DNA from 4 places in the Sphingobium limneticum genome. Region 1 is predicted to be linked to each of the others. Evidence: predicted binding sites of a transcription regulator. Region 1 holds the regulator's gene; each other region holds the start of a gene.
What was found. The regulator LexA, encoded in region 1, represses DNA repair genes until DNA is damaged. The targets are predictions, from matches to a motif close to GTTCCNCNCTTGTTCT.
Positions count from the first base shown of each region.

Region 2: the regulator LexA is predicted to act here: its motif matches at 3,569-3,584, upstream of F4U95_RS24980 (DUF6771 family protein).
Region 3: the regulator LexA is predicted to act here: its motif matches at 2,159-2,174, upstream of F4U95_RS02270 (ATP-dependent helicase).
Region 4: the regulator LexA is predicted to act here: its motif matches at 3,031-3,046, upstream of recA (recombinase RecA).

Region 1 covers NZ_VYQA01000005.1:22,871-30,314, forward strand. The annotation lists gene trpD (anthranilate phosphoribosyltransferase) at 1-840, shown strand, start outside; gene trpC (indole-3-glycerol phosphate synthase TrpC) at 837-1,628, shown strand; gene moaC (cyclic pyranopterin monophosphate synthase MoaC) at 1,625-2,098, shown strand; gene F4U95_RS08090 (molybdopterin molybdotransferase MoeA) at 2,095-3,273, shown strand; gene lexA (transcriptional repressor LexA) at 3,343-4,023, shown strand; gene F4U95_RS08100 (ComEC/Rec2 family competence protein) at 4,020-6,083, opposite strand; gene gltX (glutamate--tRNA ligase) at 6,193-7,444, shown strand, end outside.
Region 2 covers NZ_VYQA01000023.1:36,195-43,638, reverse strand. The annotation lists gene F4U95_RS21415 (TniQ family protein) at 1-933, shown strand, start outside; gene F4U95_RS21410 (hypothetical protein) at 930-1,109, opposite strand; gene F4U95_RS21405 (hypothetical protein) at 1,362-1,580, shown strand; gene F4U95_RS21400 (hypothetical protein) at 2,085-3,050, shown strand; gene F4U95_RS21395 (hypothetical protein) at 3,158-3,448, shown strand; gene F4U95_RS24980 (DUF6771 family protein) at 3,598-3,789, shown strand; gene F4U95_RS21385 (hypothetical protein) at 4,115-4,969, opposite strand; gene F4U95_RS21380 (DUF6488 family protein) at 5,191-5,514, opposite strand; gene F4U95_RS21375 (hypothetical protein) at 5,545-6,135, opposite strand; gene F4U95_RS21370 (HupE/UreJ family protein) at 6,132-6,845, opposite strand; gene F4U95_RS21365 (hypothetical protein) at 7,328-7,444, opposite strand, start outside.
Region 3 covers NZ_VYQA01000002.1:40,730-48,173, reverse strand. The annotation lists gene F4U95_RS02270 (ATP-dependent helicase) at 1-2,079, opposite strand, end outside; gene F4U95_RS02265 (GFA family protein) at 2,196-2,594, shown strand; gene F4U95_RS02260 (Fe-S oxidoreductase) at 2,722-3,180, shown strand; gene rsmD (16S rRNA (guanine(966)-N(2))-methyltransferase RsmD) at 3,286-3,825, opposite strand; gene F4U95_RS02250 (pseudouridine synthase) at 3,822-4,820, opposite strand; gene F4U95_RS02245 (response regulator) at 5,409-5,867, shown strand; gene F4U95_RS02240 (AmpG family muropeptide MFS transporter) at 5,944-7,278, shown strand; gene F4U95_RS02235 (tetratricopeptide repeat protein) at 7,293-7,444, shown strand, end outside.
Region 4 covers NZ_VYQA01000004.1:132,430-139,873, forward strand. The annotation lists gene F4U95_RS07125 (DUF2062 domain-containing protein) at 1-108, shown strand, start outside; gene F4U95_RS07130 (hybrid sensor histidine kinase/response regulator) at 146-2,554, shown strand; gene F4U95_RS07135 (response regulator) at 2,640-2,996, shown strand; gene recA (recombinase RecA) at 3,120-4,193, shown strand; gene F4U95_RS07145 (transglutaminase-like domain-containing protein) at 4,667-5,455, shown strand; gene F4U95_RS07150 (translocation/assembly module TamB domain-containing protein) at 5,601-7,444, opposite strand, start outside.

The DNA.
Region 1 (7,444 bases):
GCCGCCGCCCGCGCCATGCGCGCCCGCATGATCCCGGTCAGCGCTCCCACCGGCGCGATCGACGTGTGCGGCACCGGGGGCGACGGGCATCATACGCTCAACGTCTCCACCGCTGTCTCACTCGTTGTCGCAGCCGCCGGCGTGCCGGTCGCCAAACATGGCAACCGCGCCGCCTCCTCCAAGGCCGGCGCCGCCGACACGCTGGAGGCGCTGGGCCTGAACCTGGACAAGGCCGCCACCACCGCAGAGGCCACCCTGGCCGACCTCGGCATCTGCTTCCTCTTCGCGCAAAATTACCACCCGGCGCTCAAACGGCTGGGTCCGATCCGCAAGGCGATCGGCGAACGGACCATCTTCAACCTGATGGGCCCGCTCGCCAATCCGGCCAATGTCCGCCGCCAACTGGTCGGCATCGCCCGCCCCGCCTATGTTCCGATCTATGCCGAGGCGCTGGCGGAACTGGGCGCGGACCGGGCGATGATCGTGTCGGGCGACGAAGGGCTGGACGAACTGTCCTTGGCCGGCGGCAACGATATCGCCGAAGTCACCGGCAACGGGCTGGTCGCCATGCGCCGCCTGACCGCTGCGGAACTCGGCCTGTCCACCCACCCGGTCGATGCGATCCGGGGCGGCGACGCCACCCACAATGCCGCAGCTCTCCGCGCCCTGCTGCAAGGCGAAGAGGGGCCGTATCGCGACGCGGTGCTGCTCAATGCCGCCGCAGCCCTTGTCGTCGCCGACGCCGCAACCGATCTGCGCGAAGGCGTGGAGGAAGCGGCCGAAACCATCGACCGCGGCCTTGCCAACGCCCTGCTCAATTGCTGGATTGCCTACAAATGACCAACAAGCTGATCGAAATCTGCGATTTCAAGCGCGAGGATGTCGCCCGCCGCCGGGCCGCGACCAGCATCGCTGCATTGCATGCCCGCGCCAGCGAACAAACCCCGCCACGCGGTTTCCGCAAGGCACTGGACGATGCAGCACGCGCCGGCTTCGGCCTGATCGCCGAAATCAAGAAAGCCAGTCCGTCCAAGGGCCTGATCCGCGCCGATTTCGATCCGCCCGCCCATGCGCAGGCCTATGCGGCCGGCGGCGCGGCCTGCCTGTCGGTCCTGACGGACGAGCCCTATTTTCAGGGCCATGACGATTATCTGATGGCCGCTCGGTCGGCCTGCGCCATCCCCGTATTGCGCAAGGATTTCCTGGTCGATCCCTGGCAGGTGCTGGAAAGCCGGTCGTTGGGTGCAGACGCCATCCTCATCATCGTCGCCGCGCTGGATGACGGCCAGATGCAGGAAATCGAGGACGCCGCCCTTGGCCTGGGCATGGACGCCCTGATCGAAGTACATGACGAAGCGGAACTGGAGCGCGCGCTGAAGCTGCGCTCGCGTCTGATCGGTGTCAATAATCGCGACCTGCGCGATTTCTCGGTCGACTTCGCCCGCACCTATGAGCTGGTGGGCAAGGCGCCAGAAGGCTGCACCTTCGTCGCCGAAAGCGGTCTTGGCAGCCATCCCGACCTCCTTGCCATGGCCGACCACGGCGTGCGCTGCTTCCTGGTCGGCGAAACGCTGATGCGGCAGGCCGATGTGGAGGCCGCGACCCATAATCTGCTCACCGGGGCATGACCGGCCTCACCCATCTGGACGATGATGGCGCGGCGCGCATGGTCGATGTCGGGGCAAAAGCGGTGACGGCACGCGAAGCCGTCGCCTCCGGCCGCATCGATATGAGCGCGAACGCTGCCAAGGCCATCGCCGACGGGCTGGTCAAGAAAGGCGACGTCCTTGCCGTGGCGCGGGTTGCCGGCATCATGGCGGCGAAGAAGACGGCCGACCTCATCCCGCTCTGCCACCCGATCGCGCTCAGCGCCGTGACGGTCGATTTCTTGCCTGACGATAGCGGCGTCACCGTGACCGCCACCGCCCGCACCGCCGGCCAGACCGGCGTGGAGATGGAAGCGCTGACCGCTGCCTCGGTGGCGCTGCTTACCATCTACGACATGGCCAAGGCGCTGGACAAGGCGATGGTCATCGGCGCGGTCCAGCTTGAATCCAAGACCGGCGGCAAGTCCGGCGACTGGCGCCGCGTCCCATGAGCCTGTTGCCGGTCGAAGAAGCGCAGGCTCGCCTGTTCGCGCTGGCCGACCGGCTGCCGGTGGAAACCGTTCCGATTGCGCAAGCCGTCGGCCGCTGGCTGGTGCAGGATATTGCCGCCCTGCGTGACCAGCCCTGGGCCGATCTGTCGGCGATGGATGGCTATGCGGTCCGCGCCACCGAAATGCCCGGCCCTTGGCGCGTCACCGCCGAAAGCGCGGCAGGAACTGGCTTCCAACCCACGTTGGCACCAGGGGAAGCCAGCCGCATCTTCACCGGCGCGCCGCTGCCGCCCGGTGCCGACGCGATATTGATCCAGGAAAATGCGACCCGCGACGGCGATCGCCTGACCGCCAGCGCCGACCCGCTGACGCCCGGCCGCCATGTCCGCCCGACCGCCTCCGACTTCGCACAAAATGCGATCCTGCTGGATGCCGGCAGCCGCCTCGGCCCGGCGCAGATAGCCCTCGCTGTGCTGGGTGGCCATGGCACCGTGCCCGTCACCCGCCGTCCCCGGATCGCCATCCTGTCCACCGGCAACGAACTGGTGCCGCCCGGCGCGCCGACGCCCGCTGGCCTGCTGCCCTCCTCCAACGCGCCGATGCTGGCGGCCCTGCTCGCCGCCCTGCCCTGCGACGTCATCGACTTTGGCATCGTCCCGGACGATCTCGATGCGATGGTCGCCGCGCTGGGTCGCGCCAGGAGTGCCGACATCATCGTGTCGACCGGCGGCGCGTCGGTGGGCGATCATGACCTCGTCCGCCCTGCCTTCGTCCAGGCTGGCGGCACGCTCGACTTCTGGAAGATCCGCATGCGCCCCGGCAAGCCACTGATGGCCGGGCGGCTTGGCAACGCACTGTTCCTCGGCCTGCCTGGCAATCCCGTTTCCGCTTTCGTTACGGCGACGCTCTTTCTGCTCCCGCTCGCCCGTCATATCAGCGGCGCGCGCGATCCGCTGCCATTGACGAGCGATGCCATGCTCGCCTCCGCCCTGCCGCAAACCGGCGATCGCGACGATTATCTGCGTGCCTGGCGCGCGCCCGACGGCATCGTCTCCGTCACGTCGCAGGACAGCGCCGCGACCGCCGCCATGGCCAAGGCCGACTGTCTGATCCTGCGCCCGGCCGGATCGCCCCCTGCCACGCCCGGAACACGCGTGACCATCCTGCCACTTTGATGCGCGGAACGCTTGACTAACCTTCATCTGTTTCCTATGCGTTCCTCATACGTTCCACGGAGGACCGCAATGTTGACGCCCAAGCAGCAGGAATTGCTGAGCTTCATTCAGACCCGATTGGACGAAGGCGGCGTGTCGCCATCGTTCGAGGAAATGAAGGACGCGCTGGACCTGCGATCCAAGTCCGGCATCCATCGTCTGATCAATGCGCTGGAGGAGCGCGGCTTCATCCGCCGCCTGCCCAACCGCGCCCGCGCATTGGAAGTGTTGAAGCTCCCCGACGCGATGCACCGCGCGCCCACGCCGATCGTGCCGCCCAAGCCCAAGCTGGTGACGCCGCCGCCCCTCCTGCCGATCGCGGCCAATGACGTGATCGAAATCCCGATGCACGGCCGGATCGCGGCGGGTGTTCCGATCGAGGCGATGGAGGGGCAGGCCATGCTCTCCGTCCCTGCCGCTCTGCTAGGCGCTGGCGATCATTATGCGCTGGAAGTCTCAGGCGACTCGATGATGGAAGCCGGCATTCTCGACGGCGACTTCGCGCTGATCCAGCGCACCGATGTCGCCCGCGAAGGCCAGATCGTCGTCGCCCTGATCGACGAAGCGGAAGCGACGCTCAAATATTTCCGTCGCGACGGCGGCCGCGTGCGCCTCGACCCGGCGAACAGCGCCTATGAGCCGCAAATCTACGATTCACGGCAGGTCCGCATCCAGGGCAAGCTGGCGGGGCTGTTGCGCCGCTATAATTAAGGGGCCGCGGCTCTTGGTCGCGGCCTTGGGCGACTGATCCAGGGATGGGCATCGCCCGGCCGATGGACGGTGTGAACTTCGCCCTTTTCCAGACCGATCGACAGACCGCCGGTGCGCGCCAGCAACCGGCGGTCTATCTTCATCCAGCGCGGACGACACCAGCGCGGCAGCCCGCGATCGCTGACGACGATATCCGCCGCGGCGCAATCTCGCGCGAAATCTTGGCGGGCAATCAGCACATCGCTGCGCGTGAACAGCAGCCTCCAAGTCCGCCCCTTGCCGTGCTTTAGGCGGACAGCGCAAAGATCGACGGAACAACGCGCCTCCGGCAAGTCGGCGATCGCCGCCAGTTCGCCATCATAACCAGCGCTTTCGGACAGGACGTCACGCACATAATCCCCCGCCCGATCGCGCAATATCGCCATGCCCTTTCCGGTCCGCACCGCCACATGGCGACCGTCGCCGGTCACCAGAATATCCGGTGGCGTTGCGGCAAAGGTCACTGCCACAGCGATAAGGACCGGCGGAAGCCCCAGCCAGCGCCAGCGCGTTCGCCAGAGCAGGCACCAGAGCAGGCCGATCATGGCGATACCGAACAATCCCATGCCCATGGTCGGCGCCAGCAGGCTCGCCATCGGGCTGGCCGCAACGCCATGGGCCAGCAGCAGCAACAGGTTCAATGACTGCTCGGTCAGCCACCAGGCCGGCGCCCCCAGTCCAGCGACATCCAGCAGCAGCGCCAACGCCTCCAACGGCATGACGACGAAGGTGGTGAGCGGAATGGCGATCAGATTGGCGAAGGCGCCCAGCAATCCCGCCTTGTGGAAATGAAACAGCGCGATCGGCATCAGGGTCAATTCGACCGCGATCCCCGTCGCCAGCATCACGGCCAGATTTCGCCCCAGCTTGCGCAATCGCCCTTCATCCCGCGCGGCGGCAAAGGCTCGGAAACGGGGATGCTCCGCCAACGCCACCAACGCCGTCACCGCCGCAAAGCTCATCTGGAAACTCGGCCCGGCCAACGCCTCCGGCCACAAAAGCTGCACGATCAGTGCGCCGGTCGCCACCAGCCGCAGCGTCACCGCATCCCGCCCCATCGCCAGTCCGCCCAACACCAGCAGCGCCGCGACGCAGGAGCGCACCGTCGGCACCTCTGCCCCGGTCAGCAATGTATAGCCGATCCCCGCCAGCGCGCCGCCCGCCGCCGCGATCAGCATCAATGGCCAGCCCAGCGCCGCCCGCTGGCTAAGCGCCATCACCCGCATCAGCAGGAAAATCACCGCGCCGATCAGCGCCGTGACATGTAGCCCGCTGATCGACAACAGGTGCGCCAGCCCGCTGCGCCGCATTGCTTCCGCATCCGCCTCTGGAATGGCGCCCTGATCCCCGGTGGCGAGCGCTACCGCAATCCCCTCCGCCGGCCCATCGACCCGTTCCAATATATGCCCGAACAGACGTGCCCGCAGCGGCGGGGCCGCAGTCGACGGGGTCAACACCTCAACAGGCTTCAGCGCCTTGCCCGTCGCGCCGATCCCCTGAAAATAGGCCCGCGCAGCAAAATCATAGCCTCCCGGCACGCTCGGCGGCGCAGGGGGCATCAACCGCACGCGAAAGCGAATCCGAGCGCCCTCCCCCAATCCCGCCGGCACATCGGCATCGGCGATATTGACCCGCACCACAGCCGGCAGGTCCGGCGTATCGACTGGCCGGATCATCACTCGCACCATCGCCTGCGCAGGCACCGGCCGCACCGCCGCCACATCGCCCGTCATCTGCACGAAGCGCGCCCGCGTCAGGGGCGGCTGCCCCAGCAACGTCGCCTTGCCCCACACCAGCAGGCAGCCCATGCAAGCCAATATTGCGCCGGCGACAAGCATGCGCCGCAATCGCCCGCCATCCGGCAGCATCATGCCGATGCAGGCCAGCGCCAACGCACCGCAACAAAAGGCCAGCCAGGCCATGGCATGAGGCAGGATGAACCAAGCCGCGATGCCGCTGCCCAGCGCGATCGGCACCCACAGGCCGATCTGTTCTCGCTCCTGTTCCAGCCAGCTTTCCATCGCTTCCAGCCCGCTTCGGGACAGTGCCGCCGCCCTCCGACCAAGGGAGGTTTGTCGTGGCTCAAAAGCCATGCTAGGGGGCGTCGCATCCATGGATCAGCTAAGGCGAATGTCGAAGAATATGACGGTAAGTGCAACGGGAATGAACAAGCAGGTGGTGACCCGTTTCGCCCCGTCCCCAACGGGGTTCCTCCACATTGGCGGCGCCCGCACCGCCCTCTTCAACTGGCTGTTCGCGCGCCACCATGGCGGCAAGTTCCTGCTCCGTGTCGAGGATACCGATCGCGCCCGTTCCACAGAGGAAGCCGTGGCCGCCATTTTCGACGGCCTGGAATGGCTGGGCCTGGGCGGTGACGAGCCGGCCGTGTTCCAGTTCGAACGCACCCCGCGCCATGCCGAAGTCGCCGATCAACTGCTCGCAGCCGGCCATGCCTATCGCTGCTACGCCACGCCCGAGGAACTGGCGGAACTGCGCGAACAGCAGCGCGCCGCCAAGCAGCCGATGCGCTATGACGGCCGCTGGCGCGACCGCTCGCCCGAAGAAGCGCCGGAAGGCGCACCCTTCGTCATCCGCATCAAGGCGCCCCGGACCGGCGAAACCGTGATCGAGGATGCCGTGCAGGGCCGCGTCGCCGTGCAGAATGCCGAGCTGGACGACATGATCCTGCTGCGTTCGGACGGCACGCCCACCTATATGCTGGCCGTCGTGGTCGACGATCATGACATGGGCGTCACCCATGTCATTCGCGGCGACGATCATCTCAACAACGCCTTCCGCCAGCTCAGCATCATCAAGGCGATGGGCTGGGAAGAGCCGATCTACGCCCATATCCCGCTGATTCACGGGTCGGACGGCGCGAAACTGTCGAAGCGCCACGGTGCTCTTGGCGTCGATGCCTATCGCGACGAGATGGGGATGCTGCCCGAAGCGGTGCTGAACTATCTGCTGCGCCTGGGCTGGGGCCATGGCGATGAGGAAATCATCACGATCGCCCGCGCGATCGAACTGTTCGATATCGATGGCGTCGGTCGTTCGCCCTCACGCTTCGACATCAAGAAGCTGGAAAATCTGAACGGCCATTATATCCGCGAAGCCGACGATGCGCGCCTGGCAAAACTCGTCGCGCCGCGGGTCGAACAGCGCCTTGAAATCGCTATATCGGATACCAATCTAGCGCTTCTGACCCAGGCGATGGCATCGCTGAAGCCCCGGGCCAAGAACCTTAACGAAATTGCCGAGGGAGCAGAATTCCTGTTCAAAAGTTGCCCGCTCGATTTTGACGAGAAGGCCACTGCTCTGCTAGACGACTCCGCGCGCGCGCTGCTCGACAAGACAGCCGACGCTCTCCAGCCCGTCCAGT
Region 2 (7,444 bases), on a different contig from region 1:
CCCGATCTCAGTCAAAGCCCTGATCTGTCCGACCTCCCGTCGGCCGACGAGGGGAATGACATAATTGGACTGATCTCCGCCAAATCAGCCGTGCGCGTGCTGCGCGAGACGGATACCATCATCGCAAAGCTGCGAGCCGCCGGCGTCTTCAAGCTAACCGACGTGCGAGTTCATGGCGTAGTTAGACCATTCCATGATCCCGAAGAAATCGAGGAACTGGCGCGCACCAAGCCTGACCGTCTGCCTTTGACCGCTGTGTCGCAGTCAACTCAGTTGCCCCGCTATGCCATAGCGCAGCTGATGCAATCTGGATTGGTCGCTCCCCTGACCCACCCTTATTGGGAGGCGCGATATGGCGTCCGCAATACCACCACGCAGGCCTGGGCGGCATTCGAGGCAAAGATCCAAGCCAAAGCCGATCCCGCTGTCGTTGACGGCGTTCCGCTACAAATCGCAGCTAGGGCTATTGGCGGTCGCGCCAAGCCATGGGCCGACATCTTCACCTGGCTCCTGGGGCCGGATGGTCGATTCGGTTTGCCCCCCAAGGCGACGGACCTGTCCCACCAGATACTAATCCCGGCCGAACTCATCGACACTTTGCGGATGTTGGAAAACCCGTTGTCCGGTGCCCATGTCGAGGATGAGCTATCAGGCGCCGATGCCAGCGAGATACTCAACCTGGCCACCAATCAGTTTCTCAAATTCGTCGCCACCGGCCGCATACGTCGCCACGGTAAAGCATATCTCGCAGCGGATGTTCTTCAGGCTGCAGCAGAGATCATAGGATCGGTCGAGATCGGCTACAGGATGGGATTGCCTCCCCAGTCAGCACAAAAATGGGCGCGGAAGGTCGGTTTGCCGACGATACATGATGCGGGCTACTGCCGCATGAGCTTCGCCAAGATCATGAAACAAGGCGCTTGGTCAGCCTAGACGACGCCCGCGTCGCGTGAGCGCTCCTCGATCCGGGCCAACATAGCACGCTTGCGCGCTGTTCGGCGCGATCCGCTATTGCGCATGGCATCGGTACGCTCTGGGGTATCGATGATACCCAAGGCAGCCTTGCGCTCTCGGATTCCCGCTAAAAGGTCAGAGAGGGTGATAATCATGCCGCTCCATCCCTTCCGTGGATCCCGGTCCATTTTAGAAATGTTCAGCCCGCCTGCGACGTTCCTGCGTCGGTGCCGATAATATCCCATGCAGGGTGCATGTGACAGCTGCGTCCACCGCCCAGGTGCGATGCCTGACCGCCGCAAATCCGAACCCGCGGTCCTGTTGCAAACCAGTGCAAAAGCTCAACGAGGGTCTCGCCGGGAAATCCGACGATTACTATCGTATAGTCGATAGCGATTGAGGAAAGCATGCCCGGGAATATTCCCCCCGACAAGAAAGCCGCGTTCGAACGTCTGGCAAACCATCTGGATGAGGAATATCCCTATCCCGGGTGTCGCGACGATCTCAGGGATGTGGCCAGCGGCAGCTCCGCCATAATTGAACGCGCATACTGGCGCGATCCCGTGCAAGTCATGACCGGCCTCGCATGGATGCTCGTCGGCCTGATGATCGGAGTGCTGCTGTGAGGGCCGATCGCATTGAGCGCGAATGGTTTTGCAAGCGCTGCGGCAATTCCGTCCACAAGCTGCAAGGATCATGGGCCCACATACGCAATCAACATAGCCCAAAGTCGTGCGGTCGAAAGCTGACCGACAACGACGTCTATCGGTTGCCGCTGAGCCGAACGAGGGAACGCACCCGTACACGGAATAAACAACAGGAAGCGCAAGATCGCCTGCTCATCGCTAAGCGGCGCTGGGATGAAGCCCGCTGTGAATGGGAGGCAGCCCAAGACGAACTCTATCTTGCCTCGGAAGCGCTGAAGTCCATCAAGAATAGTCCCCCATTGGACTAGCCTGGTCATCCCATCGGTTCAATCCAACGCCGCCGATAACTGCGGCGCATAAGCCGCTTTCCGGAGGATTCGAAGCAGCCTGTTCCATATCCAATGCAACCTGTGCTGAAGGGGGTCTGGAATTTGCCCAATCGGTCTGAGACAATTACTCCCGGTCTTGCAGGGAAGCATTACAATGGACTTCAGAGTAATTGAGGAATGGCTGTCTGATGCGCCTGAACGGCACGCGATGCCGAAGGAACAACAGAATGCCACGACGGCTGCCATAGGCGCTGCGGCGAAGACAGCCGCGGCTTCCGGCGTTGAAGCGTTCGATTTGGCGCGGCTGGAGATGGCCACCGGCCCTCAGGCGGAAGAGTATCGCCCTTTCCGGACTTTGACGCTTGCTGAGTTGGTCCGCGCCGCCGCTGAAATTCGGACCGTTCAGGACAAGCTTCGCTACCGCGACGATACGATCGCTGTTGATCCAGCCCTTGAACGCGCGGTCCTGACCCTTGGCGATGCCGGGATGCCTCTCAACGAGCACCGGTTTGCGGCGACCGAACGCGCCTTTGTCCGTGCGGAAATCTACGAGGCGGCGAATGGGGCCCTCTCGCCAAATGAAAAAGCCCGGATGATCCTCTACGACGTCGCCACTCAGGAAGAGGCGCGTGGCCTCGAACTGATCGGCCGAGGCGGAGTCCTAAGCGTCAGCCGAGGCATGGCGATCGCCAAGCCCGCTCAGGAGCTCGTATCCAGCATGGGCATCCGAACACTGGAAAAGGACGGCCTGGGTCAAAAGGACATCACGATGGCAGCCGTCGGCCGTTATGAGCGAGTGTCAGAATTCCATCGAGCCGGGATCGATTTAGGGGCTACTTTAGCGCGAGCCGGTGGCCCTGGCGCCGCAGCATTAGATGCGCGGTTGGAACGCCTTGCTTCTCAAGCGCCAGAGCCGGTGCCCAATGGCCTCGATCGGGAATCTGAAATCACCGGGGGCGATGCGGAGGGAACCTACCTATCTGAGGCAGTTACTCGCGGGATCGCTTCGCAGGCGAGCGACATCAAGTTCGAATTAGCCATCAAGCCGAAAGGCCGCACAGATCCAGATGCAAGCGAACAGCACAGCTTTGCTATGCCTCGCGGTCGAGGCCGCGATTAAAGGCGCAATGGCGCGCGACCAGATGATCATTGAGGCCCCGCGCGCCGACGTCGTCATGCTTGGAAACACACTTCGCTAATGTTCGCGTAATGAAATGAGGATTCGAAATGCCCGATGAAACCATGATCTTCGGCGTCAGCGAAGAGGGCCCGAATGGCGATGCACTGGACTTCATCGATCTAACCAAGCTGCATGTCGGAAATAAGGCTCATGACGCCTACCGCGCAGCCGTTCTCGAAGCCGCGCAACAGCGACGGGAGAAGGGATTTGGCTGCGCCTATCTTCCACATGAGGGCATGCTGCTACTCATGCATGAGGTTCCAGGTGAGGCGAAGGTGCCTGACGCCGCCATGCCATTCACGATCCACGGCTTCGCGTCTCTCCTTTCCGACGACTGACAGGAATAGGCACGTCCTCAGCGTAACCTGTCGCCGCACCGGGATGAGGGACCGCCCCCCCTTTCGGCTAGTCCAAGCCCATCCATCAACTTCGTTAGCCGAAGAACAGGCTCTTGCTATGTTCTCTTTTTGTTCGCATATTGCCGGACATGACACAGCCCGATTCTCTCTGGCTCGCGCAGAGCCTTCTGAACGCCCCTGGGTGGGCACGAGTGGCACTGACGGCGCCGAACGAACGGTTGCGGGAGCAAGCCGCTGTAGAACTGGCCCAAACAATTATCGTGGCCATGGAACGTCAGCCGCCTCACTTTGATCGCAGGCAGATGACCCTTCCCCTCTGACGTGGGGGCGAACGTCCCCCTGCGGAACCTCGGCGATTATGCCCACCGAAACGTCAATCTTTTCATCATCTGCAGATGCGGCCACTCAGGAGTAATCGATGCTGACAAACTCAACCGCTGGTTCCTCGCGCATTGCTGGAACACCGCTATGGAAACCGTCGGATCGCACCTGCGCTGCACGCTCTGTCGGGGACAGCCTGAACGATTTGCTCCAACGCCTCGACAACCGGACCGGCCTAACTGGATGAACAGTGAAGCAAGCTGGAAACGGCTGGTTCGGCGCCTGCGCGATTAGTGGCGAAATTCGCAAGTGCCTGGCAGCAGATCAAGCTGCAGGGGATTCTGTTTTGTCGTCCAATGCGTTGTCATGCGCACTATGTAGCGCTGTGTATGACGCGTCTCGCTCACTGGGATTTACCCGTCCTTCAAAACAGGCGATTTCCCGGTGTGTTTCGCCGAACACGTCCTGAAAATCTGCCACAACCTTTATCGTGATCGCGATAAAGGTAGCCTTCTCGAGCAGGGCCGCAACGCCATCCTGAGAACGCAATCCAAGCGGAGATGATGTCCAGGAATCCGCCGAAGGTATGTCCTGCCGCCAGTGAGATCTTTCCAGGTCTGGTTCATCGCCAAGCATCATGCCGCGCTGAGTGTTATCGCCATAAACAGCGACAATATGTGCGTTGTATAGCCAGCGTAACCGGCGCGCAGGCGATGCGCCAGAATTCTGGAAAGTTACCTTGGCAGTCAGATCGCCCAGCTCACTAAGCTTTGCCTCCACCGACTGAACCACGACATATGCGCGGGCCTGCGCCCGCCCATATTCCATAGCTATGCGGTTCGCATCGGTGGCTATCCCGATCGTGCGCTGCCCTTGTTTGAAGGCGCTGATCAATCCCAACAGCGCCGCGCTGCTAGCGCAAAGCGAGCCAACCGCGATCAGCAGACTCCATTGCGCTGTCAATGTCGCCTGCTCAGTAGCAACTGCTGAACGCAGAGCGATACAATCCGCCATCGGTCCTTTCTTTGGCAAATTTCGACAGATCTCCGACATATCGTCAGAAGCCGACGGGATATAATGACCCGCCAGAAAACCAATCCCGATGGCAAGCGTTAGCGCGAATGTCATAACCAGGATTGAAACAATCCATTCGCGTTGAAACGACTTAGTCTGTCTCATTCGGCATAATTTCCCTAGCGATGAGCGTGCGCAATAAGAGAGATATGGACATGCCGTCCGCTGAAATCGATCTCTAAAAGGTGCCGCCGATGGTCGCAGGGCTCCAACGGTTCAATTCCGGGCTTGATCAGAAGATCCGACTTCCTGCTGGATACCGTTGCCGTCGGATTTTCATGACGACAGAAATATGGGCGCGGCCAATCGACCGCGCCCATCACTTCTCACTTCAGCTTATGGTTCGCCGAAACGAAGGTGCCGTCCGGCTTCAACGCAACGTACAACAGCTTGCGAGCTTCCGGTTCAGCGTCGTTGCGGAAGATCACCACATCCTGACGGGCGCCCTGAACGGTACGCGACTTCGTTTCTACGAACTTCGCCTTTGACCAGCTCGCCGGCAATGTGCCCTTGGTGATGAGCTTGATGACATTGTCCTTCGCCACCTGCTGAACAGGACGATCCTGCTCTTCTTCATCATGATTGCCATGCGCCATCACCGGGGACACGGGAGCGAGAACAACGGCAGCTGCGATAATGAATTTACGCATCAGATTTTCCTTCTCTCATTATGAGTTGGGTCAGGGCTTGGCTGCGAAGGCGGAAAAGCCACCGGTCGCAGATGCAGTGATGGTGACAGGCTCGCTGGTCTTGTTCTTCCAGTACCAGCCATGCGTACCGTCGAAGGGGGCTGTGAAAGATCCGCTTTCACCGGCCGACGTGCCCTTCTCGTAGCTGGTGTATTCGCCTTCAGCCGCGTTGAATTCCTCGCCATGCAATTCGTAGCGGATCTTCGCGCCATCGGTTTTCCAAGCGTAGCGCATCGCGCTGCCGGCGGTCATTACTGCCTTAATCTCGCGCCCTTCGTTGGGCTTGAGCGTAATGACGACCTGGACCGGTTCACCCGGGGCAGCCACGGCCGGCTTGGACGCCATTGGCGTAGCCTGTGCGGACGACGCCACTGGCGCGGCATCATGCTCAGCCTGCTTCATCTCGCCCATCGGAGTGAGACCGAGAGCGCCGCCGACGCCTGTCGGATCGACGCCATATTCCGCAGGCAGCACGGTCGTCACCAGGATCACCGCAGCAGCGCCAAAGGCGATGAGTGTAGCCCGATTCAGTTGGCCAAGGGTGGGCAGTTCGCCCGGCATGGGCGAGTGGGGTCGGGTCATGAGGGATCTCCAAGGTACAGGCCGGCGAGTTGATAGCCGGTGAGAACGAAGCCGGCGGTCATCAGCACGACGTTCGCGGTGAAGGCATGTTTGGCGAAGCTGCGCGTGCGCCGCCAATATCCCATGATGATGAGGATGGCCGACAGAGCCAGGATCTGGCCCATCTCGACGCCGACGTTGAAAGCGATGAGATTGGTGATCAGGCCATCAGACGATAGCGCGAAGTCCTGCAGCTTCGTCGCCAGGCCGAAGCCATGAAAGAAGCCAAAGATCAGCACGGCCGCCTTCGTATTCGGCTGGAACCCGAACCAACGCTGAAACGCACCGAGATTGTCGAGCGCCTTGTAAACGACCGACAAGCCGATGATCGCATCGACAAGATAGGCGCTAACATTCGTTCCCAGCAGCACCCCTGCGATCAGGGTCGTGCTGTGACCGATAGCGAACAGCGTGACATAGGATGCCACTTCGCGCATCCGGTAGAGGAAGAAGATGACGCCGAACAGGAACAGCAAATGGTCGTATCCGGTGACCATGTGCTTGGCGCCTAGATAGAGAAACGCCCCTATCTGAGGGCCGGTCGTTTCTTCGATATAGCCTTTGTCGCCTTCCGCGACGCCGTGAGCCAAGGCCACATCGACGACGAAAAACGCCAAGGCTGTAAAGACCGCAGCATAACATGCCCACGGTCGAGCCAGTCTGAGTTTCATATAGATATCCGTATGGTCGCCAGCGCCTCGACGCCGGCAGATCAGCACCAAGTGCGAGACCAACGCCTCGCACTGCCATGCTTCAGGATATCGATGGCGGCTCGAGTAACGGAGCCATGATGAACGGCGCCATGAAAGGCTGGCGATGCGCGCCGCTATGGATAGCCTTCCCAGTCGGGACAGGTTTCAGCCCATGGTCATCTGGCACGCGATCACCGACTAGATGAACGTGACCGCCTCCTGTAGCGCTGCCCGGCTCCTCATGGTTTTCTGAAAAATGTTGATGCTCTGTAGTAGCCTCAACGGATGGTCGGTCGCTTTTGTGGAAATGCTGTGACACGGTCAGCAGCGAGCCGTGTGAGATCATCATAGCGATTACAAGCAGGACAGAGAGGAATGGATAAGTTCGCATTCGTCACTCCTTCCTTCTCTCATTCATCCAAACGGCCATTCAACGGGCGGCAAACCGCACACACGATAGATTATCGCGAATGATTCTCAACAAAATTGCGAGCGTCAGATGACCTATTCTCGTCACGAACCAAGTCGTCGGCTAGTTCTACAGGGCTAAGGCCCAACGGCTTGCCCGAGGTGCAGGT
Region 3 (7,444 bases), on a different contig from region 1:
CGGTTCCTTGCTGAATTGGCCGGTGGATTGCGCCCGCTGCCAGCCTGGCCCGCGTCCGCTGCCGCGCGCGACATTGGCGAAGGGGTCGTCCCGTTCCGACCAGTTGGCTCGCCATAAAGATGCACCGCCCGACATGCTGCTTTCCGATTCGACATGTTCGGGCGGCAATTCGCCGACGAATCGCGACGGGATGCTGCTGGTCCATTGCCCATAGATGCGGCGATTGGCGGCGTGCAGGATGGTGCAGCGCTTGCGCGCGCGCGTAATCGCCACATAGGCAAGCCGCCGTTCCTCCTCCAGGCTGTTGAGGCCGCCTTCGTCCAGCGCGCGCTGCGACGGGAAGATGCCTTCCTCCCAACCGGCCAGAAACACCGTGTCGAACTCCAGCCCCTTGGCGGCGTGGATGGTCATGATCGTGATCTTGCGCTCGTCCGCCTGCGCTTCATTGTCCATGACGAGGGAGACATGCTCCAGGAAGGCGCCCAGCGTCTCATATTCTTCCATCGCGCGGGCGAGTTCGGACAGGTTTTCCAGCCGCCCGGCGCTTTCGGTCGTGCGTTCGGCCTGCAACATGGCGGTATAGCCGCTCTCGTCCAATATCTGCCGCGCCAGTTCGGCATGGGGCAGTTGCCCGGCCCGATCGCGCCAGCGCGCCAGATCGCCAATGAAATTGCCCAGCGACCGTCGCGCCTGCGGCGTCAACTCATCGGTGTCCAGGATGCGCGCCGCCGCCAGCGCCAGCGGTATGCCTTCCGCGCGTGCCAGCCGGTGCAATTTCTCCACCGCCTTGTCGCCAAGCCCGCGCTTGGGCACGTTGACGATGCGTTCGAACGCCAGATCGTCGGCAGGCTGGTTCACCAGCCGCAAATAGGCCAGCGCATCGCGAATTTCGGCGCGCTCGTAGAAACGGAAGCCGCCGACGATGCGATAGGGCAGGCCGATCTGGATGAACCGGTCTTCGAACTCGCGGGTCTGATGCTGGGCGCGGACCAGGATCGCCACTTCGTCCAGCGAGCCGCCGCTACGCTCGACCGCTTCAATCTCTTCGCCGACGCGTCGCGCTTCCTCCGGCCCGTCCCATATGCCGACGACCTTCACCTTTTCGCCGACATCGATATCGGTCCACAGCGTCTTGCCCAGGCGATTGCCATTTTCCGCAATCACGCCGGATGCCGCACCCAGGATATGCGGCGTGGAGCGATAATTCTGCTCCAGCCGGATGATGGTCGCGCCGGGAAAATCCTTTTCGAACCGCAGGATATTGGCGACTTCTGCGCCGCGCCACGAATAGATGGACTGATCATCGTCGCCCACGCAGCAGATATTCTTGCGCGTCTGCGCCAGCAGCCGCAGCCATAGATATTGGCTGCTGTTGGTGTCCTGATATTCGTCCACCATGATGTAGCGGAATTTCTGCTGATATTGCTCCAGCACGTCGCGATGCGTCTTCAAAATCGTGAGAGTGTGGAGCAGCAAGTCGCCGAAATCACACGCATTTACATCGCGCAGTCGGGCCTGATAGGCGGCGTAAAGCTTCTGCCCCTTGCCGTTGGCATATCCTTCCGCCTCGCCTGCGCCGACATCGGCTGGGGTCCAGCCCTTATTCTTCCACTGGTCGATCAGGCCCGCCAACTGCCGCACTGGCCAGCGTTTTTCGTCGATCCCCTCCGCCTGCACCAGTTGCTTGAGCAACCGCAGCTGATCGTCGGTGTCGAGGATGGTGAAATTGGATTGCAGGCCCACCAGTTCGGCATGGCGGCGCAGCATCTTGGCCGCGATGGCGTGGAAGGTACCGAGCCATGGCATGCCCTCCACCGCATCGCCGATCATCCGGCCGACCCGTGCGCGCATTTCCCGCGCCGCCTTGTTGGTAAAGGTCACCGCCAATATCTCGGACGGCCAGGCGCGGCGCGTGCCGATCAGATGCGCCAACCGCGCTGTAAGCGCCGCCGTCTTGCCCGTGCCGGCGCCGGCCAGCACCAGCACCGGTCCCTCCGTCGTCAGCACCGCCTCTCGCTGCGGCGGGTTCAACCCATCCAGATAGGGCGGATCATTGGGGGAGGGGGCAGGAACGGTCATATGGATCAACTAGGCATGGGATGGTGCATGGGCAAGGGGCGCGACGGGAACGGCCTCTTGCGGCGATGGGGCTTCTATGAGAACAAAAGGCGAATCATGCAAGGGAGCAAGGGACGATGCTGACGGGACGATGCCAGTGCGGGGCGATCCGCTACGAAGCGACCGGCGACCCGGCCTATAGCGCGCTGTGCCATTGCAAGGATTGTCGTGCCAGCGCCGGCGCGCCGATGGTCGGTTGGGCGTTGTTCCCGGAAGATGCGGTAAAGATCGAGGGAGAGGCGGTGCGCTACCAATCCTCCGAGCATGCGACGCGCCATTTCTGCGGCACTTGCGGCACCGGCGTCTTCTACACCAATCCCGTAGCTTTCCCCGGCGCGATCGATATCCAGACGGGAACGTTGGACGATCCGACCGCCCTGCCGCCCCAGGCGCAGATTCAGATGGCCGAAGCCCTGCCATGGGTGGAAAAGGCGCACGATCTGCCGTCGTTCGACCGCTATCCAGAAGGTCCATAAGCCGCAACGGCCGTTCGTCCTATCTTATGTATGCACCGTTTCACCGTCGGGATGGAACGGGGGTGTCACGACCGCTGTTTTGGTCCTGAACGGGGCGAAGAACAGAACATAGGAAAGGATGATCCCGATGAAATCCATCATGCTAGCTGGCGTTGCGATGTTGAGCTTCGCCGTAGCGGGCGGCTCGGCCATCGCACAGGATATGCCCGCACAGGGGAGCCAGCCGCCCGCCGACGCCATGACCCCTCCGGCTGAACCAGCCCCGGCCGATCCGGCTGCAACGCCGCCCTCGGCTCCGGTCGCGCCTGCCGCACCGGCTGCGTCTACCCCACCAACGCCACCGCAGCCTGACCCCAACGCCGGCCAGCCGACCGGCGCGGTTCCGGCCGATCCGGGCATGGCGCCAGCCCCCGCCGGCGTGCCGAAGGATCCATCGGCTCCGATGGGGTCGTCTTCCAATCCGGTCACAGTGGGTGGGAATATGACGCCCGCGCCAACCGAGGCGAAGGACTATCCGACCTGTACCCGCACCGTGCAGGACAGCTGCGTCAATCGCGGCGAAGCGCCCAAGGGGCGTAAGCGCTAACGAATTGCGAGCCGAGGCGGGCGGCCATCAGCGCCGCCCGCCTCGGCTCAAAAATGCAGTTTAACTGTCCAACTCGCTGTCTCGTTCGGAGCGAGTGGGCGAGTTTCACTCTTCGGCGCGCAGCAGTGTAATCCGCGCCTTGCCGACATCGCGCACGGTGTCGACGGCAAAACCCTTCACCACCACATCCTCGCGCCGGTCGGTTTCGATGCTGATCCAGCTGGCGGCGTTGGTCCAACCCAGCCGCGCCAGCTTGTCGAGCGCCACCTGGCCTGCGCCGGTGCCATAGGGCGGGTCCATGAAAATGAGGTCCAGCGGCCTGGACGCCGACCCCAGCGCCATGACGCTGGAGGCGCGGACGTCCGGGCGAATGCCCAGGCGCTCACCATTGGCGCGGATCGCGTCGAGCGCCGGCTTGTCCTGCTCGACGAACAGGCATGAGGCCGCACCGCGCGACAGAGCCTCGAACCCCAGCGCGCCCGACCCGGCGAAAAAGTCGCCCACCGCCAGCCCCTCGAACGATCCGATACGGCTGAGCAACATGGAAAACAGCGTCTCGCGCGTCCGGTCCCCGGTGGGGCGGGTCGCGTCACCCTTCGGCGCGGTCAAAGGACGGCCGCGCCATTGGCCCGAAATGATCCTCATGCGTCGCCGTCTCCGTCAACCTCGTTGCGGTCTGCGGTCTTGCCTGCGGTCTTCCCCGCATCCCGCAACATCTTGCGGAAATACGCCAGTTCATGCTCGCGCACTTCTTCGACCGCGCCGACCGGCAATTCGCCCAGATGGAAGGGGCCATAGCTGGTGCGGATCAGCCGGTTGACCTTGAGGTCCATATGTTCGAGCACGCGGCGAACTTCCCGGTTCTTGCCTTCGGTCAGGGTCATTTCGATCCACTGGTTGCGTCCGGTGCGGCGCTCCAGATTGGCCTCGATCGGGCCGTAGCGGATGCCGTCGATCTCCAGACCGTCGAACAGGTCTTCCAGTTGCTGCTGGCTGACCTCGCCAAAGGCGCGGGCGCGATAGGTGCGCGGCACGCCGGTTGCGGGCAATTCCATCTCGCGCTTGAAGCCGCCATCGGTGGTCAGCAGCAACAGCCCTTCCGTATTCATATCCAGTCGACCGATCGGCATGACGCGCGGCAGGTCGGCGGGCAGCCGGTCGTAGATGGTCGGCCGTCCTACCGGATCGCGCTCGGTGGTCAGATAGCCGGTCGGCTTGTGGAACAGGAACAGGCGCGTGGGTTCGGGCGCGGCGATCGCGACCTCGTCCACCGTAACGCCATGCAGCGACGTCAGCAGCGTGGCGGGCGTGTCGATGACGACGCCGTCCTTGGCGACGCGGCCTTCCTCGATCATCCGTTCGATTTCGCGGCGGGAGGCGACACCGGCGCGGGCCAGCAGCTTGGCGATGCGCTGCGGTTCACCCTTGCCTTCGCTGGCGGCGGCATGAGCGGGATGGGGATTGGCGGTCGGCGTCGGCCCCTTGCCGCGCGGGCGGCGGGGCGGATAGGATTTGACGACATTGTCACGCGGCCGGTCGGGCCGGCCACGTTCCTGCCGTGGGCCGTCCGATCGATCGGGGCGGCCGCGTTCCTGGCGTGGGCCGTCGGGCCGGGCGGGGCGTGCCCGTTCCTGCCGCACGCCATTCGGGCGGAAACCATCGCTGCCGGACCGTTCGGTCGCGGGGCGCTCGCTGCGCTGGCGCTCGGTCCGGGGACGATCGGTCCGGGGACGTTCGCCTTCGCTGCGAGGGCCGCGCGGCTTGGCGGCAGCATCGCGCGGACCGGCGCCACGGGCAGGACGTGCGCCGGCATCGCTCCTGCTGCGGTCCGGACGCTCGCCGCGTGGACGTTCCGCACGGCTATCGTCGCCCTTGTAGAAGCGGGGCTTTGCGTCGCCCCGTTCGGCATCACGGCCCGCGCCACGATCCGGAGATCCGCCGGTGCGTGGACCTGAACGTCCCTGGCTGGGGCCTCCCCGACCGGGGCCGGTCGGGCGTTTCGGACCGCCTGGTCCTCCCCTGCGGGGTGGTCCGGATTTTTTCGGCGGTTGCAACGGCGGATTCCTTTTCATGGGCACTGGCTATTCCCATATGGGATAAAAGCCAGCAACAGGTTGAATTGTGCCGCTCCGGCGCTTGGGCGAGGGGGACTGACCGTTCATCGGGCAACCCGGTGCGGGGGCGCGGCGTTTCATCGGGTGCATGGCGGAATCAGGGCGGATCGGCAAATGTTTTTCGGGCTGGTGAAAGAGGGAGGCGCTGTCTCGAAGCGCCGCAAGGCGATCCGCACCATTTTGGTGGTGGAGGATGAGCCGCTCGTCGCCTTCGACAATGAGCATACGCTGGCGCAGGCGGGCTATCGCATCGCCGCCACCGTGGACGATCATGACCATGCCGTCCGGGTAATGGACGAAGGCGGCGTCGATCTCGTCATCGCCGATGTCGCCATCCATGGTGAAAAGACCGGCATCGACGTCGCCCGCCATGCCGCCCTGTGTGGCCTGCCGGTGTTGTTCGTCACCGGCCGCTGTCCGGTGGAGGCGCGCACGCTGGCGGTCGGTTGCCTCGCCAAGCCCTACGCCCCGCGCGACCTGATCGCCGCGATCGGCGTGGTCGATGCGCTGCTGCGCGGCGCAAGGCGGCCAAAGCTTCCGCCGGGCCTCAGCCTGTTCGAGTTGCCGGGCTGATCGCCGCACAGCGGACTTGCTTGGCGGCGATCTGGTCATATGGTAGCCGCGAAACGGATGCCACCGGGGGATTTAAGTGACGGATATCGCCGAACAGCCGAAAAACTGGCGGGACGTCATGCGTCCCTATTTCCGGCCGATGCCGTTCGTCTCTTTGCTGATCGGCATATCCAGCGGCTTTCCGCTCATGTTGCTGCTCGGCACGATGGGCTATTGGCTGTCGAAGGTCGGTATCCAGAAATCGACCATCGGTTTCGCCATCGGCCTCACCACACCCTATACGCTGAAATGGTTGTGGGCGCCGCTGGTGGACAAGCTGCCCCTGCCAGTATTGACCCGCCTGTTCGGTCAGCGCCGCGCCTGGCTGTTCCTCATCCAACTGCTGCTGTTTTGCGCGATCTGGATGCTCGGCAGCAGCGACCCGGCCAATCATTTGGGCTATTTCGCTTTTTGCGCGATCCTCGTGTCCTTTCTCGGCGCGACGCAGGATATCGTCATCGACGCCTATCGCATCGAGATATTGAGCGATGAGGAAATGCCCTATGGCACGGCGACCAACCAGTTCGGCTACCGTCTGGGCGCCTTTTTTTCGGGGGTCGGCACGATCTTCCTGTATTCGCCCGAAACTGGCCTCGGCCTGGGATGGGCGATGGCTTATGGCCTGACCGGCTTCCTCGTCCTGCCCGGTGCGATCGGCGCATTGATGGCGGGACCGGGCATCTATGTCGATCGCCATGCCGAAATGGCCGGCAAGAGCATGGGCGTCTGGCTCAAGGAAACGGTGCTGAACCCGTTCATCGAGTTTCTGGGCCGTCGCGGGTCGGTGCTGATCCTGCTGTTCGTGTTGCTCTACAAGATTGGCGACGCGATGGGGCAGGGGATGCTCAATCCGATGATCGTCGATCTGGGCTTTAGCGATGCGGAATTCATCGCGATCAACAAGGTGGTGGGTTTCTGGGGGCTGATCGTGGGTACCGCGCTGGCCGCGCCGTTCATCGCCTGGCTCGGCATGGGGCGCGCGCTCTTCTGGTCCGGCCTGATGATGATGCTGAGCAACCTGACCTTCGTTGGCGTGGCGATGCATGGCCATTCCACCCTGTGGCTGACCATTGCGGTCGCGACGGAACAGGTGACGAGCGGCATCGGGCTGACCGTGTTCGTGACATACCTGTCAGGCCTGTCGAGCCTGGCCTATACGGCGACGCAGTTCGCGCTTCTATCCTCTTTCGCGGCCGTAGGGCGAACCTGGCTCGCTGCGCCGGCCGGTATCATCGCCGAACAGGCCGGATGGGTCGGCTTCTGGTTGATGACCGTCGTTGCTGCCTTACCGGGCATGCTGCTGCTGTGGATCATCTGGTACAAGGGGTTCGTGGTAGACAGCGTCAGGCAAGCCAGCACCCAGGACGACTGAACAAGGTTAGGGTCATGATCCTCATCGTCGCATCGCTTTGCGTTCAGATACTTTGCGCCATCCATGTCATCCGATCGAGCCGCAACCAGATCTGGCTGCTGTTCATCATGCTCTTTTCGCTGCTGGGCTGCTTTGCCTATCTGATGCTGGAGGTGCTGCCGCAGCA
Region 4 (7,444 bases), on a different contig from region 1:
GCCGACTGGTTCTGGCGCCGCCGCATGGGCCGGAAATGGCAGGCGCGCAAATTGAGGATTGGCAAGGTCCATAAAAGCGGCGCATTGGAGAAAGTGACGGGCGCCTGACGCCTGCATATTCCGGTACCAAAGCAGGACATTGGGTTTGAAAAGAGGTGAAGAGGCCTGGCTGAACCAGCCGCGCTCGCGCTTGGCGTTGCCGCTGTTGATCTTGGCCGCCCTGGCGTCTGCCGCCCTCATCCTCTACGCCGTGGGCAGCTGGCCGCTGGCCGCCGGTTTCGGCGCGACCATCCTGACCGCCGCTGCGCTGCTGACCTGGTATCAGCATCTCTATCCGCCCCAGATATCCGACCGCGAAGCCACGCCCGACTGGACCGTAGCCCGCGCCGCTGCCGATGCGTCCAGCATGGCGATCGCCGTCACCGACCGGGCCGGCCGGCTGGTCTGCGCCAGCGACCTGTTCGGCGAATGGTTTCCCGGCTATCCGACCCCGCCGGCCATCACCACGGACGAAGCACTGGCCGACACGCTGGCGAAAGCCGCCCGCGCCGCCTGGCGCGATGGGGAGGCCAGGCATGAGGGCATGGCGCAGGGTGCGCTGCGCCTAGACATCGACATCGCCCGCACCGGCCGGTCGGAAGATTATCTGCTCTGGCGCTTCACCCCAGTGCGTCAGCCCAGCGCGCTGGACGACGTCAATCGCTTCCTGACCGGGGAGGCTGGCCGTCAGCTGGGCGAAGCGGGCATCATGGCGGTGATGATCGGCGGGGAAGGGCGCATCCGCGCCGCCAATGGCGCCTTCCTGCTGCGCGCCGCTGGTCGCATCGACGCCAATATCAGTGGCCGGGATTTCGCCGCCCATATGCGGGTGGATGACAAGGGCCGCCTGTTTTTGGCGCGCGAAGAACAGGGCGGCCTGCCGCTGCGCCTGCTCCAGGTGCCGCTGAAGCGCGCCGCCCAGCCCAATGGCGCGCAGGCCTCGATGCAGGACGGCCCGATGCTCCTGTTGCTGATCGACGAGCCTTCGGGCGGCGGCGGCACATCGGCGCTTTCCTATATAGAAACCCTGCTGTCGCTGTTGCCCTTCGGCCTCGCCATGGCGGATCGCGACGGCCGCGTCCTCTTCCTCAACAACGCCTTTGCCCGCGTCGCCGGCCTGCGCGATGGCGAGAAGCCGAGCTATCCCGGCGACCTCGTCGTGCGGGAGGATCAGGCGGCGGTGGCCGACGCGGTGCGTCGCTTTGCCGTCGGCCCGCAAATGTCGGGCGACATCGCGGTGCGTATGCGCGACAATCCCGACGATCCGATCGCGCTCAGCCTGGCCGGCGTGCGCGGCCTCGGCGAAGCGGCGGTCCTGCTCAGCCTCAAGGACAATAGCGAGGAGAGCAATCTCAAGCGGCAGGTGGCGCAGGCGACCAAGATGCAGGCGATCGGCCAGCTGGCCGGCGGCGTCGCGCATGACTTCAACAATATCCTGACCGCGATCATCGGCCATTGCGACCTGATGCTGATGCGCCACACGCCCGGCGACAGCGATTATGACGATATTCAGCAGGTCAAATCGAACAGCAATCGCGCCGCCGGCCTCACCCGCCAGCTGCTCGCCTTCTCGCGGCAGCAGACGTTGCGCCCGCAAATCCTGCAACTGCCCGACATCGTCGCTGACGTCTCCACGCTCCTGAAGCGCCTGCTGGGCGAAAATGTGAAGCTGGACGTCACCCATGGCCGCAATCTGGGCGCGATCCGCGCCGATCCGGGCCAGTTGGAACAGGTGGTCGTCAATCTGGCGGTCAACGCCCGCGACGCCATGCCCGAAGGCGGCACCGTCAATATCCAGACCTATGCCGTCCCCGCCATCAAGGTGCGGGAAATGCGCCAGCAGATCCTGCCGGCCGCCGATTATACCGCGCTGCGCGTGTCCGACACCGGCCTCGGCATTCCGCCGGACATATTGGCGAAGATCTTCGAACCTTTCTTCACCACCAAGGAATTGGGCAAGGGCACCGGCCTTGGCCTCTCCACCGTCTATGGCATCGTGAAACAGTCGGGTGGCTATATCTTCGCCGAATCCGAACTGGGTCGCGGCGCCAGCTTCGTCATCTATCTGCCGGTCCATAGCGGCGCCGACCTAGAACAGGCCGTCGTGCCCAAGCCATCCGCGCCCCGCGCCGAAACCTGGGGCACCGGCACCGTGCTGCTGGTGGAGGATGAGGATATGGTCCGCGCCGTCGCCGAACGCGCGCTGACCCGACAAGGCTATAAGGTGCTGACCGCCAATGACGGCGAGCAGGGGCTGGAGGTTTTGAACGGCGCGGAGAAGATCGACCTACTGATCTCTGACGTCGTCATGCCCAATATGGATGGCCCCGCCATGGTGGCCCAGGCCCGCCGCGCCTATCCCGACCTGCCGGTGCTGTTCATGTCCGGCTATGCGGAGGAACAGCTGCGCAAGTCGATCGACATCGCCAATGTCGCCTTCCTGCCCAAGCCCTTCTCCGTCAACCAACTGGCCGAAGCCGCCCGCGACGCATTGGCGACCCGGCCGGCCGAATAGCTCTGCGCTGGATCAAGGTGAATATGCTGGGCAATGCCGCCGCGATGCGGTAGCGATTCCGCTGCATCAATGTGGGATAAGCAGCATGTCGGACGCCAAGAGCATATTGATCGTCGAGGATGAGGCGATGATCGGCATGATGCTGGAGGATTATCTCGACGCGCTGGGCTATCGCCTGCATGGCCTTGCCGCCTCTGTCGACGAAGCCTGTGCGCTGGCGCGCGAAGGCGGCTTCGACGCGGCGCTGGTCGACTGTAATTTGCAGGGCGAAAAAAGCTGGCCCGTGGCCGATATATTGGCGCAAGCGAACATCCCCTTCATCTTCGCCACTGGTGGCATGGCCGACGATCTGCCGTCCACCCATGCCGACCGGCCGACACTGGCCAAACCCTTCACCATAGGCGCCGTCGAACGCGCGCTGGGCAAGGTTCTGGGCGGCTAGAAACAGGATCACGGGAACAGGATAGGAAATTTCCGTTCCCCTCTTGTTCTTGTAGAACAAACAGGATACATCATCGTCCAGGCACACGGAACCTCTGCGTTCCGCTTGACAGAGGACTGGCCGATGACTGCACTGCTCTCACTCATCGATTCCAAGAAGACGGGAAACATGGACAGACAGAAAGCATTGGACGCGGCGCTCGCGCAGATCGACCGCGCCTTCGGCAAAGGCTCGGCGATGAAGCTTGGCAGCCGGGAGAAGCTGGAGATTGAAGCCATCTCCACCGGCTCCCTCGGCCTCGACATCGCGCTCGGCATCGGTGGCCTGCCCAAGGGGCGGATCATCGAAATCTACGGCCCGGAAAGCTCCGGCAAGACGACGCTGGCGCTGCATGCCATCGCCGAAGCGCAAAAGGGCGGCGGCACCGCTGCCTTTGTCGACGCGGAACATGCGCTTGACCCCGGCTATGCCAAGAAGCTGGGCGTGGACATCGACGAATTGATCGTGTCGCAGCCGGATACCGGCGAACAGGCGCTGGAAATCGTCGATACGCTGGTTCGCTCCAACGCCATCGACATCCTCGTGATCGATTCGGTCGCGGCGCTGGTGCCGCGCGCGGAAATCGAAGGCGAAATGGGCGACAGCCATGTCGGTCTTCAGGCCCGTCTGATGTCTCAGGCGCTGCGCAAGCTGACCGGCTCGATCTCGCGCTCCAAGTGCATGGTGATCTTCATCAACCAGGTGCGCATGAAGATCGGCGTGATGTACGGTAATCCCGAAACCACGACCGGCGGCAACGCGCTCAAATTCTATGCTTCCGTCCGCCTCGACATCCGTCGCACCGGCCAGATCAAGGATCGCGACGATATCGTCGGCAACGCGACCCGCGTGAAGGTGGTGAAGAACAAGGTCGCTCCGCCCTTCAAGCAAGTCGAATTCGACATCATGTATGGCGAAGGCATTTCCAAGATCGGCGAAATGCTCGACCTTGGCGTCAAGGCCGGGATCGTTGAAAAGTCGGGCGCCTGGTTCTCCTATGACTCGGTCCGCATCGGACAGGGTCGGGAAAATGCGAAAACGTATCTCAAGGAACATCCCGAACTGGCGGACAAGCTGGAACAGGCGATCCGCGGCAAGACCGAGGAAGTCGCCGAAGGCATGATGACCGGACCCGATGCGGAGGATGATGGCGAATAAGCCCTGAGGGTGCGCCCGGCCGGATCAGCCGGATCGCCCCACATGGCCCCCGCCCGCCTTGCGCATCACGCACCGAAAAGGCCCGCCGCGTCTCCCACGCAGCGGGCCTTTTACCGTCGGGGAAATCGCCATGACGCTGCGCCTTCGTGAAGCGTTCCCCGGCGCAGGCCGGGGTCCAGTGTTGGACATTTGTTGGTAATCCTGTGGCTTCTGCCGGATGCGCCAGGCAGGCTGGATCCATAGCTTGGCTCGCATCGGATGATCGACTTTCCGATAGGATCGATACGACGCAACAAAATGTCCCGATATGCGGGACATGTGCGAAGTTAAGCCGCATCTATCCTATTCCCGGCCACTCCAGCGGAACTGTTCGGCACCCCCGTTGTAATCTGTTCTGGCAATCCTTTTGCAGCCCCCCGATGCTGCCACTGGCGCGCTGATTCGGCCTGCCCCTCTCACATTGGAATCATCCCATGCGCGTCGCGATCGAAGCGATACTCGACTATCAATTTGCCGAACCTACCGACGTGCTTCTGGCCGTTGAGGCGGCGGCGGTGCCGGACCAACGTGTCATCACCCAATCGCACATCATCGACAATGCCGGCCCGCTGACCAACAAGGTCGGCGGCAGCGGCATCGGTCGTCGCACCTGGACCCGCACCGGCACGGGCCGCATGCTCAGCACCTACCGCGCCACGGTGGATATCGACCGTCCGCCGGTCGTCATCGCCAATCTTCCCAAAAGTTCGCTGCACAGCTTGCCGGAGGATGTCCTCCCCTTCATCTGGCCCAGCCGCTATTGCGAGGCCGACCGGTTCGGCAGCTTCGTCAGCGGCCATTTCGCCGATCTGGAGGGCGGTGCGCTGGTGCAGGCACTGGTCGACTGGGTCCATGACAATCTCGTCTATGTGCCGGGCAGCTCCAACATCACCACCACGGCCGCAGACACGTTCGTCGCGCAGCAGGGCGTGTGCCGCGATTATGCCCATCTGACCGCCGCGCTCATCCGGTCGCGCGACATCCCCGCCCGGCTGGTGTCGGTCTATGCGCTCGATCTCGATCCGCCGGACTTCCACGCCGTGGTCGAAGTCTGGCTCGACGGTGCCTGGCATCTGGTCGACGCCACTGGCCTCGCCCCGGTCGAAACCATGGTCCGCATCGCCGTCGGCCGCGACGCTACCGACATCGCCTTCATGACCATCTTCGGCGGCGCAACCATGAACGCCCAGTCGATCAGCGTCACGCGCGTCGCCGATAGCTGATCGACCGTCGGCGCAGGCATGCTTCTATCGTTCCCCGGCGCAGGCCGGGGTCCAGTTCAGAGGACAGGACTGGACCCGGGCCTGCGCCGGGGCAGGCTTCATATGAAGCAGGCGCATAGCGTTCAGCTACCGATCCTCTCCCGCCTCAATAATCCTTCGAATAGCGCAGGTTCGCCGACGACCCGGCGTTGGTGCCGGTCTTCGACAACAGGCTCAGCGTCTTGGACAGGGCGATCTCCAGCTGTGTGGCGGTAAAGCCCTTCGAGTCCGTAATCACCTCCACATAGATATTGTTGGAGATATGCTGCCCGACCGCCAGCGACGTGCCCCGCCCGGTCGTGTCATCGCCACCGACGATGCCGATCCGATCCAGGCCCGACGCGCCCTGCAACTTGCCCATCGGGTTCAAACCGCCGCTGCCACCGCGCAGGCCATTCAGCGCCGCCGCCAGCTGCACCGCCTGCATCGGCGAGAGGTTCGCGACATTGTCGCCGAACAGGATGCGCGACAGGATTTCGTCCTGCGGCAAAGTAGGCGTGGAGATGAAGGCGATATCGGGCTGCTGCGCCGATCCTGTCACCTGAATGCCCGCCGTCACAGTGTCGATCCGCGTCTGCGCCTTGATCTGCAGGATCGGGTTCAGCATCGGCCCGTTGAAGGTAATGACACCCTGCTCCAGGTCGAATTGATGGCCCGAGAAGCTGTAGCGGCCGCGCAGCGATTCGATCTTGCCGACCACGCGCGGATTGGCGGTGGTGCCGGTGACGCGCATGTTGGTCTTCCATTCGCTATCCAGGCCCATGCCGGTCACATAAATCTCGTTGTCGGCCCTAACCCTGATATCCAGCTTCCAGTCGGCGGGCTTCGCCGCGGCCTTGCGTGCCGCCAGCCGCGCGTCGAGCGCATCGCCGCCTTCGCCCTTGCGCCGCACGCCGGTCAACTGGCGGATCTCGGTACCACCCTGCCAGGCGACGCGATAGCGCGTCTCGGGCAGGTTCAGGTCGCCCTTGATCAACCCGCCATTGGCCGGATTGTTGCTGATGTTCAGCGTCCCGCTGACCACGCTGGTGATCGCCTCGCTGCGGGCCAGCCGCGCGCGATTGAGCTTCACCGCGATATCCATCGGGAAGCCGGCGTCCGCCGCCAGCCCGACATTGCCCGACGCCTGCACCGTGCCGTCGCCAGCCCGGCCGGAAAAGTCGCGTATCTCCAGATGATCGTTGGTGAAGCGTCCATCCAGCTTCATCTGGGTGACGCGCGTGCCGAACGTCTCATTCTCATAGGTCAGCGCATTGGCCCGCACCACACCGTTCAGCCGTGGATCGCTCAACCGTCCACTGAAATCGGCAGCAACCGCCAGCCCACCGGTCAATTGCTGGTCGGCCATGCCCGCAAAGGAGAAGAGCACATCAGCCGGTCCGGCATAGCGGATGCCACCGCCCAGCGGCGCATTCTGCAACTGCTCGGCCCAGCTTGCGCCCGCCCCCGGCGGTGCCAACGTCGCGGTGAAGCGGCCCAGCGTGCTGCTGCCCTCCCGGATCAGCCCGCGCAGGTCGCCACCGGCCGGGGACAGCTTGCCCTCGATGCTCATCGACACCGGATCGGACACGGCCGTCAGGCTGGACCGGCGGAAATCGTTGATCGCCAGCCGCGTCGTCGCGGTGGGGAAGGCGCTGCCCTTCTGGGCATAATCCAGCGTCCCGGTCATGCGGCCACCAATGCCCATGCCCGGCGCCATCATGTTGACGATCGCCAGATCGAAATCCTTGAACCGCGCCTGCGCGCTCGTCATGTCGCCAAAGCGGCCGGCCAGATCGACCTTGCCCTGCGGCAGCACCAGCGTCACCGGCTCCAGTCGATACCCGCCCGGTTCGGTGCGGATGATCGCCGGCTGCGCTAGTTTGAAATCGACATTGGCCGCCTTGCCCTGCAACACCACGGCGTAGAGGTCGGGGCGCAGCGCGGCATTGACCGCGAGCGAGAAGGGCA